One region of the Acetobacterium sp. KB-1 genome, then DNA from elsewhere that is predicted to be linked to it. Evidence: riboswitches for the same ligand, from Rfam matches in the RefSeq annotation. Region 1 holds a riboswitch; each other region holds the start of a gene.

Region 1 (5,531 bases):
ATGATAGGGTATTTCAAACATCTCCGCCATCCATTTTGCCAAACACAGACCGTGTCTGGAAAAAACAAGATTCAGCTCAGCTTCTGCTGCCGTTTTAAAGGAACCCAGACTCTCATAGCCGAGAAAGTTCACCGCATAACCCAGCGACGTCAGGCAGGTTTCAATTTCATCAAAGTGTTGCCTTTTCCCAAACAAAAATGGATTATAGCCAATAATATTGAGCCGTTTTTTTCGGTTTTCAACTTTTTTTAACGTTGCTTTGGCGATTTTTAACAAGGCCTTTGCTACCCCTTCTTCGGCCGTCTGAAAACCGTTGGTATCTATTGCACAGGTCATTTCAAATAGATCACAGGTCTGTAAAAAATGATCATTCATCCCGGTCATAAAGGTAACCGGTGTGCCAATGGATAGAAATAATTTTATATCTTTGGTTTGATGATTCATTTGAAAGCGCTTTGTAATGGCTTCACCGATCTCATTTGTGCAGCCATTAACCGCCTGCAAGTCATTAAATCGGGAAAAAATAAACGGATTGTGATTCAGTTTATCAATGGAACTAGGACAGTTTGCACAGCCGGAGCCCGTCATTAAAAACTGACAAACGGCCTCATCATCGGGGAATAAAGAAAGTACCCCCGTATAATCTGCGGCCAGCGGCGGTAATTCACAAACCGCTGCATTTTTTGATAAAACCAGTGGCCGGGTCTTGACAAAGTCCGCAATTTTTGTTGCAATCTTATCCAAACGTTGGGATGGACTGGTTTTTCGTTTCTCCATGGGACCACGCTTGAAAATCTCGACAGGTATCTGATGGGGATTATCAAGTCCCTCGATCATCGTATCAAAATCGGTTTGGCTGAGCAAATCGGGACATGAAACATAAAGAATAATACCCTGATAGCAGGCTTTTCGTAACGCCGCTTCAACAACGCCTTTGATTTTTTCCAGATAATCCCCAAAGGTATAATCCAATGCACGAATGGGAACGAGTTTGAGCTTGGACAACTGCCCACATTCCAAAGCCCTAAAATATAAAATACGGATACAAGTTGGCGGTCCGACGGCCACGACTAAGGTTTCCGGTATCGCAAAAATTCGTTTCGCCATTTCCATATCACCTAAATTATAGATCGACGTTTCAATGGTGATGCTACTCATCTGCTGATTTCCTGGTTCTTTGCGGAAACAAAATCAAAGAGGGCTTCCATTGCGTCGTCATCAAGGGGACGAGAGTCACTGGCAGGAACTTCGCAAAACAGATCCTTCCCCAAGGTCTTAATTACCTGTGAAAGGGGGGCCTGGGGATCGGCCTCAATCATGGTATTTCTTTGATACTCGGCCAGCTTGATCGCCTGGTTTTGTTCAATAGAGGCTATCAGACGGCTTTCGGTCATTTTGATAAAATGATCAACCACATCTTTATCGGTTTGGGACGAGTAGCGATTATGAATAAAGCCGCCAAATAGTTTTTTCTTCGGGGTTTCGTAGTGCGCGATACCCTTTAAAATATTATTGGCAGCGTACAACGACATAAATTCTGATGAGGTCACAATATAAACCGCATCAACACATTGCTTGCGCATGGGGATGGAAAAACCACCACAGACCACATCACCCAGCACATCATAGACAATCAGATCCCAGTCCATCGCAAAGACTTCCAGCTTTTCCAGGGTCTCGATCACCGCCGAAATGCCCATCCCGGCACAACCGACCCCCGGTTCCGGGCCGCCAGCTTCAACGCAAGTAACGCCATAAACTCCTTTATATAAAATATCTGCTTTATTCAGCTGATCTCCTTTTTCCTTGAGTGTTTTCAAGACGGTGGGAATCCGTCGCTTCATCAGAATCCGGGTCGAATCCGATTTCGGGTCACAGCCGATATGGAGAACCTTTTTCCCAGCTTTTGAAAGCGCTGCCGATACATTGGCGGCAATCGTCGATTTACCAATCCCTCCCTTGCCATAAAATGCGATCCGTTTTAGTTTTATCTTCATTTTTCCTCCAATAAAAAAACTCTTCTGAATTATTAGACAGAAGAGTTTATTATAAAAATAAATCCCTCACCCAATAATCCGTTAGGCTTGGTTATCACAAAATATAGAAGCATCCTGGCTTAAGATCATCGCCTGCTGTAACAACTTCCCAGAAATTTCTTTCCAGTGTTGATCAATTTACAGCGGCTCACTTTTACAGTGGCGGTACCGCATCGGACTTTAACCGATTTTCATACTACACTTTGTTATTCAATTAAGTCGTATTATATCACAAGAAAGAGGAGCAAACAATTCAGCGGTTCTTCTAATTTCCAATTGCCAGCTATCAATATTTTTGATAGTATAGGGCTAAACAAACAAGGAGGAAACCAATGATTTCACTACAAAATATGAAATATATGATCGAAATTTCAAGGCATCAATCAATTTCGGCGGCGGCTAAGGCCCTCTATATTTCCCAATCCACTTTATCCACTGCAATCAAAGAAGTCGAACAGAGTCTCGGAATTCTCCTGTTCAAGCGAAACAGCCGTGGGATTGAATTAACTTATGAAGGACAAGATTATCTAAACCATGCCAGAGATATCGTTGAGCAAGCCGACTATCTGGAACGACGTTATCAGCATCAGAAATCGATCCCGATGCGCTTTTCTGTCTCCACCCAGCGACTGCCCTTTTCGACCATGTCTTTTATCAAAATCGTTGATGAAATCGGCTTGGATCGCTATGATATTGCCATTCGGGAATGTCCAACCCATGAGGTCATCCACGACGTGGCCACCCGTCGCAGCGAAATCGGGGTTATGTGCATTAATGATCATTACCTGAATACGATGCAAAAACTTTTAGATACCAGCAATCTCTCCTTTCATATTCTGGGAAAAATCAAATCCTATGTTTTTATAAGAAAACTACATCCCCTCGCTAAGAAAGAATTGCTAACCCTTGATGACTTAAAACCATACCCTTTTGTCACCTATGATCAGGGTGATGACAATCTGCTTCATTTTTCTGAAGAAATTTTATTTAATGAAATCCTGGATAAAAACATTCATGTCATTGACCGTTGCACAAAAATCGCCCTGGTTCGTGGCACTGATTGTTTTAGCATCGGTCCAGATCTGACTAACAGCGATGGCGATAAGATGCACTCAAAACTAAATGAGATTCAGACGATCGAGTTTTGCGAAAGTGATCAAATTTTACACGCGGGTTATATTATGCGCAGGGAACATACCTTAAGTGATATTGGAATACGCTATATTACGACTTTAAAAGCGAAAATCAATGGACTAGAATGCAATTCTTACTGATGCAAAATAACTAAAAAGATCAAAAGGACAGATACTTGATCCCTTTGATCTTTTTTTATACACTTTGAGTTCTTCAGGCTTTTCTAATTCTAAACACCACTTTTTCTCCACAGTCCGGGCATTGGAGCGGGGCATCGGTAATCACACCTTTGCGAGCCGCATAGACAAAGGGAAACACTGCACTGAGTGCCATCATGCAGAAATTTCCACTCTTGTCCTTATCCAGCTGGGGTCCGTCAAAAATGACTTCATCCCCCGCCGAATATATCGGGCAACCCGATTCCTCAACTACCAGTTTTATTTTCTGTTCAATTACTTCCATGTTGTCCTTCCTCTATAACGCCAGTCGATACAGCGCTTCAATCTGTTCCAGGGTTGTACTTCTGGGATTAACCAGAATATTACCACTTTTCATGGCATCTACAGCCATCGCAGGGATCTTATCGACCGTGACGCCCACCTCACTTAGGGTTTTGGGAATCCCCAGTGCACAAGTTAAGCTACGGATCTCATCGACCAAAGTCTGAGACGTAAAATCCTCCCATCCTTCACCGCATTTAATCGCGTCATAAATTTTTTGATAACGTCCGGTATCGGCTAGGGCGTTATATTCCAGCACCGTTGGCAGCAGTATCGCATTGGCAACCCCATGAGGGACATCAAAATAACCGCCCAGGGGATGGGCCATCGCATGGACATTACCCAGCCGCGCCCAGGCAAAGGCGATCCCGGCAAACATGCTACCATAAAGCATATTGGCTGCTGCTTCTGGATTGGTTCGATCTGCCACAAACAAACGGATATTATTACCGATCAATTCCAAGGCTTTTTCAGCCATTGCATCAGAAAAAGGTGAAGCGGCCTTCGATAGATAAGCCTCAATGGCATGAACCAGAGCATCAATTCCGCAGGCTGCCGCCGTTTTTTCCGGGGTTGTCATAACTAAGGTTGGGTCCAGTACTGCATAGGCCGGAATCAGTTCATAACTAAAGACCGTCAGCTTATAATTCCGGGAACGGTCCGTGATCACCGCAAAAGCTGTTACCTCAGAACCGGTGCCAGCAGTGGTGGGAATGGCAATTAGCGGCACAATCGCACCGGGGACCTTATCAGCCCCTTCATAGGTACCAATTGACCCACCGAACTTCGCCAATATCCCCACCGCCTTAGCTACATCCATGGGGGAACCGCCACCCAAAGCAATAATACAGTCTGCCCCACTGTCAACAAACGCCTTGGTGGCCTTATCGACGGTTTCTACTGAAGGATTGGCCTCCGTTTGGGTAAAACTGTCAAAAGTCAGCCCGGCCCGCTCTAAAATATCCGTAATCTTCTTAACCACCCCCATCTTATTCAGATGCGGTCCCGAAATCACCATCGCTTTTTTTAATCCCTGCTTATTTAAAAGCTCCGGTAATTTCTCAATACTATTCACCCCGCAGATTATTTCTTGCGGTATTTTAAAACTAAAACTATTCATCTCTTTTCCTTTCATAACTCCCGACAAGACTATTCAGTTACACTGCCAACGCGAGCGGCAAAGGCAGGCTTTTCATCGACATCGACATACTCTACATCAATATGAGCGCCAAACTCATCACCATATTTGAATTTACAGTAGCCATAGAAGATTACGCCCAATACGGCCCAGCCACCAGCCATGATCCATTCTTCTGTTACCAGTGCAGTGGAAGCAAAAGGCAACGGAATCACATATAACAGGGTCATCATACCCGATAAAGCAACTGCCACAATTCCCACGAAGGTGCCAAATCGAACCTTGTATGGTCGTTTCATATCCGGTTCTTTTTTTCTTAAAATCAGGAAGGACAAGGATACCATAGCATAGGCCAGGCAGACCCCGAAACTTCCGGCATCAACAATCCAGACCAGCATTTTTCGTCCAAAGAACGGAGCAATTACCGACAATACGCCAATTAGGCCGATTGCTAATACCGGAGTTTTATACTTAGGGTGAAGTTTAGCAAACACTTTTGGAATCATATTGGATTCAGCCATGGAATACATCGCCCGGCTGCCCCCGATTAAAAAGGAGTTCCAGCTGGTGATAATTCCGGCCATCCCACCAACAATCAGTACCTTGGTCATAATTTCACTGTTAAAAGCCAACCCCATCGCATCAGCCGTTACGAGGGTTGAATCGGCCATTGCGCTAGCAGGCATCACATAAGCCACAGCCAGAATGATCAGAGCATAAAAA
Region 2 (5,531 bases), 1.4 Mb from region 1:
CACCAGCTGATGGTTTTAAACTCTTTTACGCCAAGCAAGCGGGTGCGACGACTTTTTACGGCTATGACAGTACTGGTCAGATCTACAGCTCAACCAACTTAAGTACCTGGACAAGCGGTGCTCAGGTTACTTTGGACGGCAGCAAACAGTTGATTGGTATCGATGATAGCTATGGTCTGCTGGCGATTGACAGAAACTACACCGAAGACGTAAACACCAATAAATACTACCAGATTTACTCCTGGTCAGGCGGATGGGTTGATATTGATCCCAACAATCCGGAAATAAGCAACATCATTCCGATCAATTCCACCTATTATTCTGACAACACCGGCGTCTATCTGATCTGTCAGGACCAAGACAATAACAACAAAGCGATTAAACGCGTTATTTCTGGTTCAGACCAAGAGACAATCGATGCTAGCTCAGGCCCCACCCTCCCAGGCGGCTTTAAAAACTCCCTGTTGGTCTATGACGGCAGCACCCTGATGCTCTACGCTTACTAAAACTCCTATAGCCAGCCCGGTCGTGGCTTGCCCCGGCTGCAAAAAAACTCAGAGGCCCCTGATTCATCCTGAATCAGGGGCCTCTTTAGGCACTTATACGACTTACCACGATACTTAATCAGATCACCGATCAGCCTTACTGATCAGCTTTTACCTTAAACCGCAACACCGTCTTTAACTTATTCGTCTCGGTCCGGCGGGGATCATAAATCTCCCGATGGGTTTTATCACTGCGCCGATAGCCATGCTCACTGCAAAAAGCTTCCATCTGCGCAAAGCTGGCCGGCTCATCATCATAGCTGCCCAAATGCAGCATTTGGCAGCAGGTGCCTTCCTCTATTTCCCCAAGCCGGATACGATCGAGGAAGTCATTGGGCTTTTTCTTTTTGACTTCCGTGATAAACCGGGCAGCCAGTTCAGCGGTCAGAAAATCCGGCTGGCGGATCATCATCGTATAGGCATAGTTACTTTTATCCGCACTGGTTCTGGTCGTGTCGACCAGATCCCAGACCCCTTCCAGGGGGAAAACGGTATAGTCGTAATAGCCCTCCGGAATGGTCTTGCTCTTATAGGACATTTTTACTGCGTAGCTGAAGCTGTACAGCGCCCCCACCACCTCCGCAAACGCTTCCCCATTGGGATCGCCATTACCGTCTAACATAGCAAAGTGCATCGCCGGAACCGCAATGATTGACGGCTGAGACTTTGGTAAATACAAGGCTTTAAATTGCTTTTTATAATCGACTTTGTCCATCGTTTGCGTCTCCCTTAATTCAGTGAAATATAGACATGGATCTCGGCGTTGGCCATGTCTTCCCCGGGTTGATATTCCTCAAAATCGCTACTAAATTTCCGGTCGAGCTTCATATCCCAAAGCTTCACCCATAAGTCGCCAACGGCCTGCTGCACATCACCATGGACAACAAATTTTGCATAGTTACCAGGTGCAATGCTTACGGTTTCAACCCGCTCTGATTGCGAAGCTGCAGCATCAACTTCACAACCAACCACCACGTCATAAGTGCCGGCCACACCATTTTCATAATTGGTATAAAGACCAATACATTTCTCATTTTTTCTGCCGGTCAGGGAGGCTTCAATTCCTTCCCCATAAAAACGCTGCCAGGTGGCACCAATTTTTTCAACCATCTGGGGATCGGTATTACTGGTGCGTATTTTCAGCCCCGCCACTTGCTTTTCTGTTAGTTGTACCAATTCATAATCCATTTGTGTATACCTCTTTCTAACTTATTAATAAATTCAGTATACACCCTTTAACCTGACACCTAATGTCATATTAAAGATATTTTTTAAGACCATCTTCCAATTTTTTCTTAATTGCCTCCCGCAACCACTGGGGTTCTAACACCTCAGCAGCATCACCATAAGAAAGAATATAGCCATACACCCAGCCATCCTCGGGCAAGCGGCTCGCTACCACAAAGGACCCATCCTGATTTTTTGTGATCGCGGCCGGATCAAATTCATCATAGATCCGAAACGCCATGCTCGCGTCAATTCTCAGGATCAACCTGATTTGGGAAGCGCTTATCTCCGGTTTTTCAAAAACAGGGCCCTCCGGCAGGGTCCGGGAAAAAGCCTCCGATAACTGCCGGAGCTGCCTGATCCGACTGACCTTGAAAAAGCGCAACGCCTCTTTACTTAAACAGAATCCATAAACATACCAGGACTGCCCCTTAAACAAGAGCTTTAGCGGTTCAATAGTGCGCCCGGTCTTTTCTCCGGTCGCACTAAAGTAGTCAAAAGCAATTCTGTTTTTTTCAAGGATGGCGTTTTTCAGCACATTAAATTTTTCCCGTTCATCGCTATCACCGCCCCAATGGGAAAAGTCGACTTCAATCCAGTCGGCATCTTTTTTTTCAAACAGGGTCGCCAGTTTTCTCAGCACCGGATCGACCTCCGGTCCGTTTAGCACATTCATCCCCTGTAGCGATGCCAGCAGATTGACCTGTTCCTTTTCTGAAAGCAGTGATTTTTTAATCACGTAGTTATCCAGCAGCCGAATTCCTCCACCCTTACCTTTTTCAGCATAAACAGGAATCCCAGCCGCACTTAGAGACTCCACATCCCGGTAAATGGTACGCTGAGACACTTCAAAGTAGTCGGCTAATTCGCTCGCCGTTATCTTTTTCTTTTCAAATAAAATATAGACCATTTCTAGCAATCGATTGATTTGCATTGTCATTATCCTTTGTCGTTTTGTCTTCTATTTTATCACAATTTTGTCGCAAATGGCACTTCTATAAAAGATCGCGCGCTGTTTGCCTTCACCCAACACTTGCCATCTTTTTTTCGTCGTCCGTCATCTTTTCCTCTCTGGCAATGCAGCCATCGATGCTGCACGCTGCACAATCGCAATAATTTTGAAAATCATCAAAGAGAATCCCGGAAGAACTGTAGACAGGACGCATAATGTAGCCTTTACCCATCTTTAGTCCGATCTGCAGGGAGGCACTGCCAAAGCTGTCAAAAATAGCTTTGCTATCCTGAATTGCCCAATCCTGGATCAGACCGGGATTCGCTATTCCCACCTGCTTAAGATGATTGTCTTCCCGAACTGCCGCTTTCAAGTGCTTCATGGCACCATACATAATTGGCAACTTAAGCGACTGCAAAAAATAATGTTCAATCTGGTGAAGCTTTGTTGGCATTTCACCGATTGTCAACAAATACAAAAACACCTGTTCGTGGTCTTTTAACAAATAATGAAGGGTTTTGCTCTTGTACTTAATCCCATCCATCACAACTAAATGCTTCGAAAACGTCTCAACCGGACAGGCTTTAATGATCGCCATCGGTTTTATCTGGTTTCTTAAAAGCTCCACCGCATTTTGGTATTCATCATAAACTGGTGAATCACATGTTAATTTCATTTTTTTCATCAGCATCGGCATATTGACATCAACCGGTAACTCTATTATCCTAATTTTTTCCATCTCTTCCTCTTTCTCGACATCTACAAAAAGCTAAAAAAACCTTTTTAAAAGGTTTACAAAATGTGTGCCATATTTTTGTCCAGATAAGGGAAAAAATTTCTCCAAATCCTGTATTTCTAAATGGTCTCACACGTTGTAGCCTTCTTTGAAGCTTCAAACATCTTAACCATTTGGAAATATCCTGACTTGGCGGGGCTTGTTGCAAACGGCCTTCTCGGATAACCCAATGACCACCTGCACCCATGATCGCCTTACAGTAGCAAAGAAACTGTTGCGGATTCCCACCGCATTCCTTCTGTCATGGTTTGACTCTATACTAATCTAAAACGTATTTTTTGGCAAGGGTTTATTCTGACCGATCATAGTAATTTCCTGAGCGTAATCAGGATGATCTTTTTTAGCATTAGCGCCTGCTATCTACCCATTGATACAATACACATTGATTCTTTAAAAATCTTAATCGCTTTCACTTAAACTAACAATTTTTTGCAAAGATAACATAAATCCTGTTAGTCTACAATCATTTGGGTATAATTATTATATATCCAATATTTAGAAGGTAGGAGGAAATTTTATGGCACAGTATCATGAACCAATTGAATTATTAGATGAAAAAACGATGAACATCACTCGGGCCATCAATAGTTTAAAAGAAGAATTAGAAGCTGTTGATTGGTATAACCAACGCGTGGCAGCAACGAGTGATCCTGAATTAAAAGGAATTATGGCGCATAACCGGGACGAAGAAATTGAACACGCCTGCATGGCCATTGAATGGTTAAGACGAAATATGGACAAATGGGATGAAGAACTGCGAACGTACCTGTTTGTCGATGGTTCAATTCTGGAAGCCGAAGAAAATGAAGCGGCACCCGAGTCTGTAAATATATCCGGTATCCATATCGGTGATTTAAAAAAATAACGCGCATTAATCAAGGAGGAAAAAATGTTAAAAAGAGAAATCGCACCCTTAACTCAACTCGCCTGGAGCGAAATTGATGGCCGAGCGGAAGCCGTGTTAAAAAGTCGATTAACAGCAAGAAAGGCCGTCACGGTAAATGGACCGAAAGGTCTTGATTTTACTAGCGTATCGGAAGGTCGACTCGAATTAATTAATGACGATGAAAACCTTGTTAAAACCGGTGTTTTCAAGATCAAACCACTTGTTGAAGCAAGAATAAGCTTCACCTTAAACCGTTGGGAGATGGATAACCTGACGCGTGGTGCCAAGGATATTGATTTAACTAATCTGGAAGAAGCTGTCCAAAGAATTGCCGAGTTTGAAGAAACGGTCGTGTATAAAGGCTTTGAAGCTGGTCAGATTAAAGGTCTGGAATCGGTAACCGTTAATGAAAAAATACCCTTTGGTAAAACAGACTCCCAAATTATGGAAGCAATCTCAAAAGGCCTGGTTACACTAAGAGAAAAATTTGAAGCCGGTCCCTTTGTATTAATTGTTGGTGAGGTGGCTTATAATCGTCTCAATATAAGCTCTCATGGGTATCCGCTGATTAAACAGATCGAAGCCCTCATTGGTGGAAAAATACTATTAAGCACCGTTCTTGATGGCGCTTTTCTGATCCCTTATGATAATCCAAACTTTGAACTGACCATCGGACAGGATTTTGCCATCGGTTTTGAATCTTATGATAAAGAAAATGTCAAACTGTTTATCACCGAAAGCTTTACCTTCCGCGCGTTGGACGAAAATATTATTATTTCCTATACGCTATAAGCGTTTCCCATCGTTTTATCAATCAGGAGCGTCAATCGATCTTATTACAAAACGGTTTGATCTTTTTATGGCGGAGGATAACAATTATAGGATAACAAAATAGTACCAAAAAAACCGCTAAGACATCAAGCAGTTGATGCTTAGCGGTTTTATTTTTTAACTTACAATAATTTGCTTTAAATACTTAATAACCAAATCAGCAAAGCGGTTAATGTCTTTAATATAGGCAAAATCCTTGCCATAGATCAGCTTTTCAGCCATCAGATCCTGCTCTTTTCCGGTGAAGACCCCCAGTACCATAATACCCTGTTGGCGGGCCGTTCGAACTTCCCG
Region 3 (5,531 bases), 930 kb from region 1:
ATGGCGGTATTGGTGATAAACCGTACGATCAGGGGCAAAACCAGATCGCATACCGTTGTCAAGGTAGCGCAAAACAGATCCAACAACAGAATCCATTTGTATTTTTGATAATAAGGTATGAAACGTTTGATAAGTTGTGTGTTACTGATTCGCAAAATATTCCTTCTTTCTTAATTGCTACACTTAAAAACTTTGGGCAATTGAAAAACGATTCACGTTTCCCAATTGCCCATTCATGGTCTTTTACTGAAATTTCTTTTATTAACTGATCTTACTGACTGACCTTGCTCTGATCTGTCATGATTTCACTAAGGGATGTTGCCAGACCCGCCAAGCCCTGAATTTCAGAGGGAATAATAATCTTAGTGGCTTTGCCATCAGCTACCTTTTCAAAGGTAGATAAACTCTTAAGGGCAATAACTGACTGAATCGGATTGGCATCATTTAACATCTTGACCCCATTGGCAACCGCTTCCTGAACCTTGACAATGGCTTCTGCTTCACCTTCTGCCCGTCTGATCTGAGCTTCCCGATCCGCTTCGGCACTAAGAATAGCAGCCGCTTTTAAGCCTTCCGCTTGTAAAATTGCCGCTGATTTTTCGCCTTCAGCGACCAGAATGGCACTGGCTTTTTCGCCTTCTGCCTGGAGGATTTTTTCCCGACGTTCCCGCTCTGCCTTCATCTGCCGTTCCATCGCATTCTGGATCGCTTCTGGTGGCATGATGTTTTTAAGTTCTACCCGGTTGATTTTAATCCCCCAGGGATCGGTGGCTTCATCGAGAATTACCCGCATTTTGGTATTAATCACGTCCCGGGATGTCAGTGTTGCATCGAGCTCCATATCACCAATGATGTTACGCAAAGTGGTGGCGGTTAGATTTTCAATGGCTTTCATGGGATTGTCCACCCCATACATATAGAATTTAGGATCGGTAACCTGTAAATAAATTACCGTGTCAATCTGCATCGTAACATTATCCTTGGTAATAACCGGTTGGGGCGGGAAATCCGCGACCCGTTCTTTTAAACTGATTCTTTTTGAAATCCGGTCAAAAATCGGAATTGCGATATGAAAACCGGTCTCCCAGGTGGCATGATAAGCGCCCAATCGTTCCACCACATAGGCATTAGCCTGGGGAACGATCTTCGCATTCACAATAATTACAACAACAAAAATGATAAATAAAACGCCTAAAATAATTAATCCAATCATCTTCTTACCTCCTTTTATTTTATTTCTTCTTCTACCAATTTAACCATGGCTTTAACCCCTTCGATTCCTACCACAGTCACTTTTGCACCAACAGGAATGACTGTATCGTCGTCGACATTTCTGGCAGTCCAAGACTTACCATCAACCTTGATGGCGCCCTGTCCCTTAAGATTATTGATTTCTTCCTCAACAATCCCCTGTTCTTTGAGAATGCGATCAGCATTGGTTGTTATCGTTTTGGGATCCATGTGTTTTTTCAAAAAAGGTTTTGTTCCCAATAATAATCCAACAGAAACCAGAAAGAACAGCGTCATCTGTACCCAAAATGGTGCGCCTAAATAAGCGACGGCCATTGCCACCAGAGAACCAACACAAAACCAGATGGAAACCAGTGCGCCAGCAGTAACCAATTCAACCACCAGAAAAACGACAAATAAAACCAACCAGACAAGAATGATATTCATCTGCTCACCTCCCTCATTCACTTAATTTTATTATAACATAGTTTGTTGTTTTTTTTCTCATGAGTTACACAATCGATTTTTTTTATTTTTTTCTTGCACTTTCATTTTTTAGTGTGTATAATCAAAAGCAAGTAAATAGAAAAGCGAACATATGGTGCCTTAAACATTAAGGAGAATAGGGAATCAGGTGAGAGTCCTGAACGAACCCATCACTGTAAGGGCGGAGCAAACCACAAAAACCACTGTTTTTTTAATGGGAAGGTGTGGCAAAGCGTTAAAACCCCAAGTCAGGAGACCTGCCTATGAATCGATCCTGAATGAACGAAGGTAAAGTTCATGGCTGTTATTTAGAATAAATAACAGCTGTGGACTTTTTTATTTGCCAAAATTTGTTGAGAATCATTCAGGAGGAAACGATGACAATTCTTAAAAAAGCACAAGCCGGTGAGATCACCGCAGAAATGATTTATGTGGCGCAAAAAGAAGGGCTCGATCCCGAAAACATTCGCCAGGGGGTAGCCGTCGGTGAAATCGTCATTCTAAAGAGTTCCCGGCCAAATATCAACCCGGTGGCGGTGGGCAAGGGTCTGTTTACCAAGGTTTCCGCCAGCGTTGGGATGTATGAAATAGATGACACCATCGATGGTGAAATGGCTAAAATCAAACAGGCCGTAAAAGCCGAAGCGGATACGCTGATGGATTTAAGTGTTCGGGGTCCGATTGATGAAATGCGTGAAAAAGTCTTATCCACGGTGGACCGGCCGGTCGGTACCCTACCCCTTTATCAGACCCTGGCTATGGCTCAGGAAAAATATGGCAGTGCTTTAGATATGACCGCGGATGACATGTTCGCGATGATGGAAAAGCATGCCTCCGAAGGCGTCAGCTTTTTAGCCCTGCACTGCGGCACCACCATGGACGTGATCAACCGCGCCAAAGAAGAAGGCCGGATTGATCCACTGGTTAGTTATGGGGGTTCCCATCTGATTGGCTGGATGGTTCACAACCACTGTGAAAATCCCTTTTTTACCCAATATGACCGGGTCCTGGAAATCTGTAAAAAGTATGATGTCGTGCTGAGCTTTGCCGACGGCATGCGCCCCGGCTGTATTGCCGATTCCCTGGACGGCGCCCAGGTTCATGAATTGGTGATCCTCGGCGGTCTGGTTAAAAAGGCCCGGGCGGCCGGGGTTCAAGTGATGGTCAAAGGACCGGGCCATGTGCCCCTGGATCAGATCCAGACCACTGTAAAGTTACAAAAACAACTATGCGGCGGCGCTCCCTACTTTGTCTTCGGCTGTCTGCCCACCGATTCCGGGGCTGGTATGGATCATGTCACTGGCGCCATCGGCGGCGCAATCGCCGCCTATTACGGTGCCGACTTCCTCTGTTACGTCACCCCGGCCGAACATATCGGCATGCCAAATGCCGATGATGTCTATATGGGCGTGATGGCCAGCCGCATCGCCGCCCATGCTGGTGATGTTGGCAAAGGCCATCCGGCAGCGATTGCCTGGGATCTGGAAATGTCCCATGCCCGCCGGGAACTTAATTGGGGCCGGCAGATGGAACTGGCCATCGATACTGAAACCGCCACGAAGGTCTGGAAGGATCGCAGCACCGACTTCGAATCCGAATGCAGCATGTGCGGCGACTTCTGTGCCATGAAAATTGTCGGCAAGTATTTACGAGACGAAAACCAGGAAGCGAGGAACTAATCATGACCCAAATATTAAAAGCTCGACAGGGTAAAATTACCGAAGAAATGGAAATGGTGGCACTCAGCGAAGGCTTCACGCCTGAATTTATCAGAGCCGGAGTAGCTGCCGGCCGGATTGTCATTCCTAAAAATAAATTGCGCAATCGTTCTAAAATCTGCGGCATCGGTGGTGGTCTGGACGTCAAAGTCAACGGTCTGATGGGCACCTCTGGTGATCGGGATGATATGGACATGGAAGTCAAAAAACTAAAAATCATCGAAGCCGCCGGTGCCCACGGTTTTATGGATTTAAGTATGGGTGCCGATATTGATACCATGCGAACCTTAAGTCTAAATAATTCCAACATTGCCGCTGGCTGTGTGCCCGTTTATCAGGCTGCCAAAGAAGCGGCTGATAAACGGGGCCTGATGGTCAATATGACCTCTGATGATCTGTTTGAAGTGGTTGAAAAACAATGTCAGGCCGGTATGGATTTTATGGCCGTGCACTCGGCCCTGAATATGGATCTTCTCAAAATATTAAAAAGAACCGGTCGCGTTGCCGATATCTGTAGCCGTGGTGGATCCTTGCTAACTGGCTGGATGTTCCATAACGATAAAGAAAATCCTCTTTATGCCGAATTTGACCGACTGCTGGAGATTCTCAAAGCGACCGATACGGTACTTAGCATCGGCGACGCCATTCGACCCGGTGCCAATGCTGATTCTCTGGATCAGGCCCACCTGCGCGGCTTAATGGTCGCTGGTGAGCTGACCAAACGGGCCCTGGCGGCCGGGGTTCAGGTGATGGTGGAAGGTCCCGGCCATGTGCCACTAAACCATATTCCCTCAGCGATGCTACTGCAAAAACGACTCTGTTACGATGTACCCTACTATATTTTAGGCTTCCTGGCCACCGATATTGCTCCCGGATATGACAATATTACGGGTTCGATCGGCGGTGCCTTTGCCGGCATGCACGGGGCTGATTTCCTTTGTTACCTGACCCCAGCCGAACACCTGGGTCTGCCCAATGAGGAAGATGTCCGCATCGGTGTCGAAACGACCCGGATCGCCGCCAATGCGGCCAATGTCTTAAAGCGCGGCGGCGCGGCCTGGAACCGCGATCTGGCGATGTCCCGGGCCCGGGTTTCCCGCAATCAGGAAGAACAGATCAAAAACGCCATCAATCAAGCCAATCTGATCGCTGCCTTTGCGGCTCAAAAGCCTTCCCATGGTTGTGCTGTCTGTGCCGACAGTAAATGTCCGGCGGATGTCGCGGCGGAGTTTTTTGGGATATCCTAAACGAGTAAACCCTTTGTGACGGGTAGCTTACCCGCCCCACGAAAAAACAAGCGTTTATTATCCAAAAGCGTCACCCATCATTCCGTAAGGGTTTGTAATACAAGCCCTTACAAGCCTCACCAATATAGTGATAAAATCAATCGTACGTTTCATTTATTACTAAGTAGAAAGGATAATTACCATGATCGAAACCAAATATACCTTAACACACGTCATCGACCATACCGAACCGGCTGACCCCAAGTGGCGTCAGGCCGCCCGCGATCATATAGAAAAATTAGCGATTCCGCCCTGGAGTCTCGGTCAGCTGCTGGTTGTCGCTGAACAGTTGGCCGGGATTCAACGCACCATCCGACCCAATGTCGATAAAAAAATGGTCATCACCATGGCCGGAGATCACGGTGTGGTGGCCGAAGGGGTTTCTGCCTTCCCTCAGGAGGTGACTCCACAGATGGTGGAAAACTTTGTCAAAGGCGGAGCGGGCATTAATATTTTAGCCAAAGCCGCTGGCGCCGAAGTGATTGTCGTTGATATGGGCGTCGCTGTGGATATGCCCGAACTGGTTTCACAAGGCGCCATCATTGACTGCAAGATCGCCCATGGCACCAAAAACTTTTATCAGGAACCGGCAATGACCCGGGAACAAGCCATTGCTGCGCTGGAAGCCGGGATCAATGTGGCTTCCAAGGTGATCAAAGAACAGGGGATCAATCTGCTGGCTACCGGCGATATGGGGATTGGCAACACGACCCCCAGCGCCGCTATTTTAGCGGTTATGGCCGAATATCCGGTTTCATCAGTAACCGGCCGGGGCACCGGCATTGATAACGCCACCTTGCTCAACAAGATC

What was found. A riboswitch is a leader RNA that binds a small molecule or an ion and turns the genes downstream of it on or off. The one in region 1 is predicted to bind cobalamin.
Region 2: it holds a riboswitch for cobalamin, as region 1 does, so the genes downstream of both, DOZ58_RS10200 (hypothetical protein) here and DOZ58_RS03695 (AAA family ATPase) in region 1, are expected to answer to the same signal.
Region 3: it holds a riboswitch for cobalamin, as region 1 does, so the genes downstream of both, thiC (phosphomethylpyrimidine synthase ThiC) here and DOZ58_RS03695 (AAA family ATPase) in region 1, are expected to answer to the same signal.

Annotation. Positions count from the first base shown of each region.
Region 1 covers NZ_CP030040.1:786,515-792,045, forward strand. The annotation lists gene DOZ58_RS03690 (nitrogenase component 1) at 1-1,158, opposite strand, end outside; gene DOZ58_RS03695 (AAA family ATPase) at 1,155-1,997, opposite strand; cobalamin riboswitch at 2,086-2,266, opposite strand; gene DOZ58_RS03700 (LysR family transcriptional regulator) at 2,369-3,310, shown strand; gene DOZ58_RS03705 (TIGR04076 family protein) at 3,384-3,632, opposite strand; gene DOZ58_RS03710 (iron-containing alcohol dehydrogenase) at 3,645-4,790, opposite strand; gene DOZ58_RS03715 (APC family permease) at 4,820-5,531, opposite strand, start outside.
Region 2 covers NZ_CP030040.1:2,200,258-2,205,788, forward strand. The annotation lists gene DOZ58_RS10180 (YDG domain-containing protein) at 1-506, shown strand, start outside; gene DOZ58_RS10185 (GyrI-like domain-containing protein) at 643-1,260, opposite strand; gene DOZ58_RS10190 (GyrI-like domain-containing protein) at 1,275-1,733, opposite strand; gene DOZ58_RS10195 (YafY family protein) at 1,804-2,706, opposite strand; gene DOZ58_RS10200 (hypothetical protein) at 2,795-3,463, opposite strand; cobalamin riboswitch at 3,618-3,804, opposite strand; gene DOZ58_RS10205 (encapsulin-associated ferritin-like protein) at 4,038-4,385, shown strand; gene DOZ58_RS10210 (family 1 encapsulin nanocompartment shell protein) at 4,410-5,198, shown strand; gene DOZ58_RS10215 (nitric oxide reductase activation-like protein) at 5,355-5,531, opposite strand, start outside.
Region 3 covers NZ_CP030040.1:3,848,960-3,854,490, reverse strand. The annotation lists gene DOZ58_RS17750 (ABC transporter ATP-binding protein) at 1-149, opposite strand, end outside; gene DOZ58_RS17745 (SPFH domain-containing protein) at 272-1,213, opposite strand; gene DOZ58_RS17740 (NfeD family protein) at 1,228-1,677, opposite strand; cobalamin riboswitch at 1,813-1,996, shown strand; gene thiC (phosphomethylpyrimidine synthase ThiC) at 2,094-3,395, shown strand; gene bzaB (B12 lower ligand biosynthesis ThiC-like protein BzaB) at 3,398-4,681, shown strand; gene cobT (nicotinate-nucleotide--dimethylbenzimidazole phosphoribosyltransferase) at 4,863-5,531, shown strand, end outside.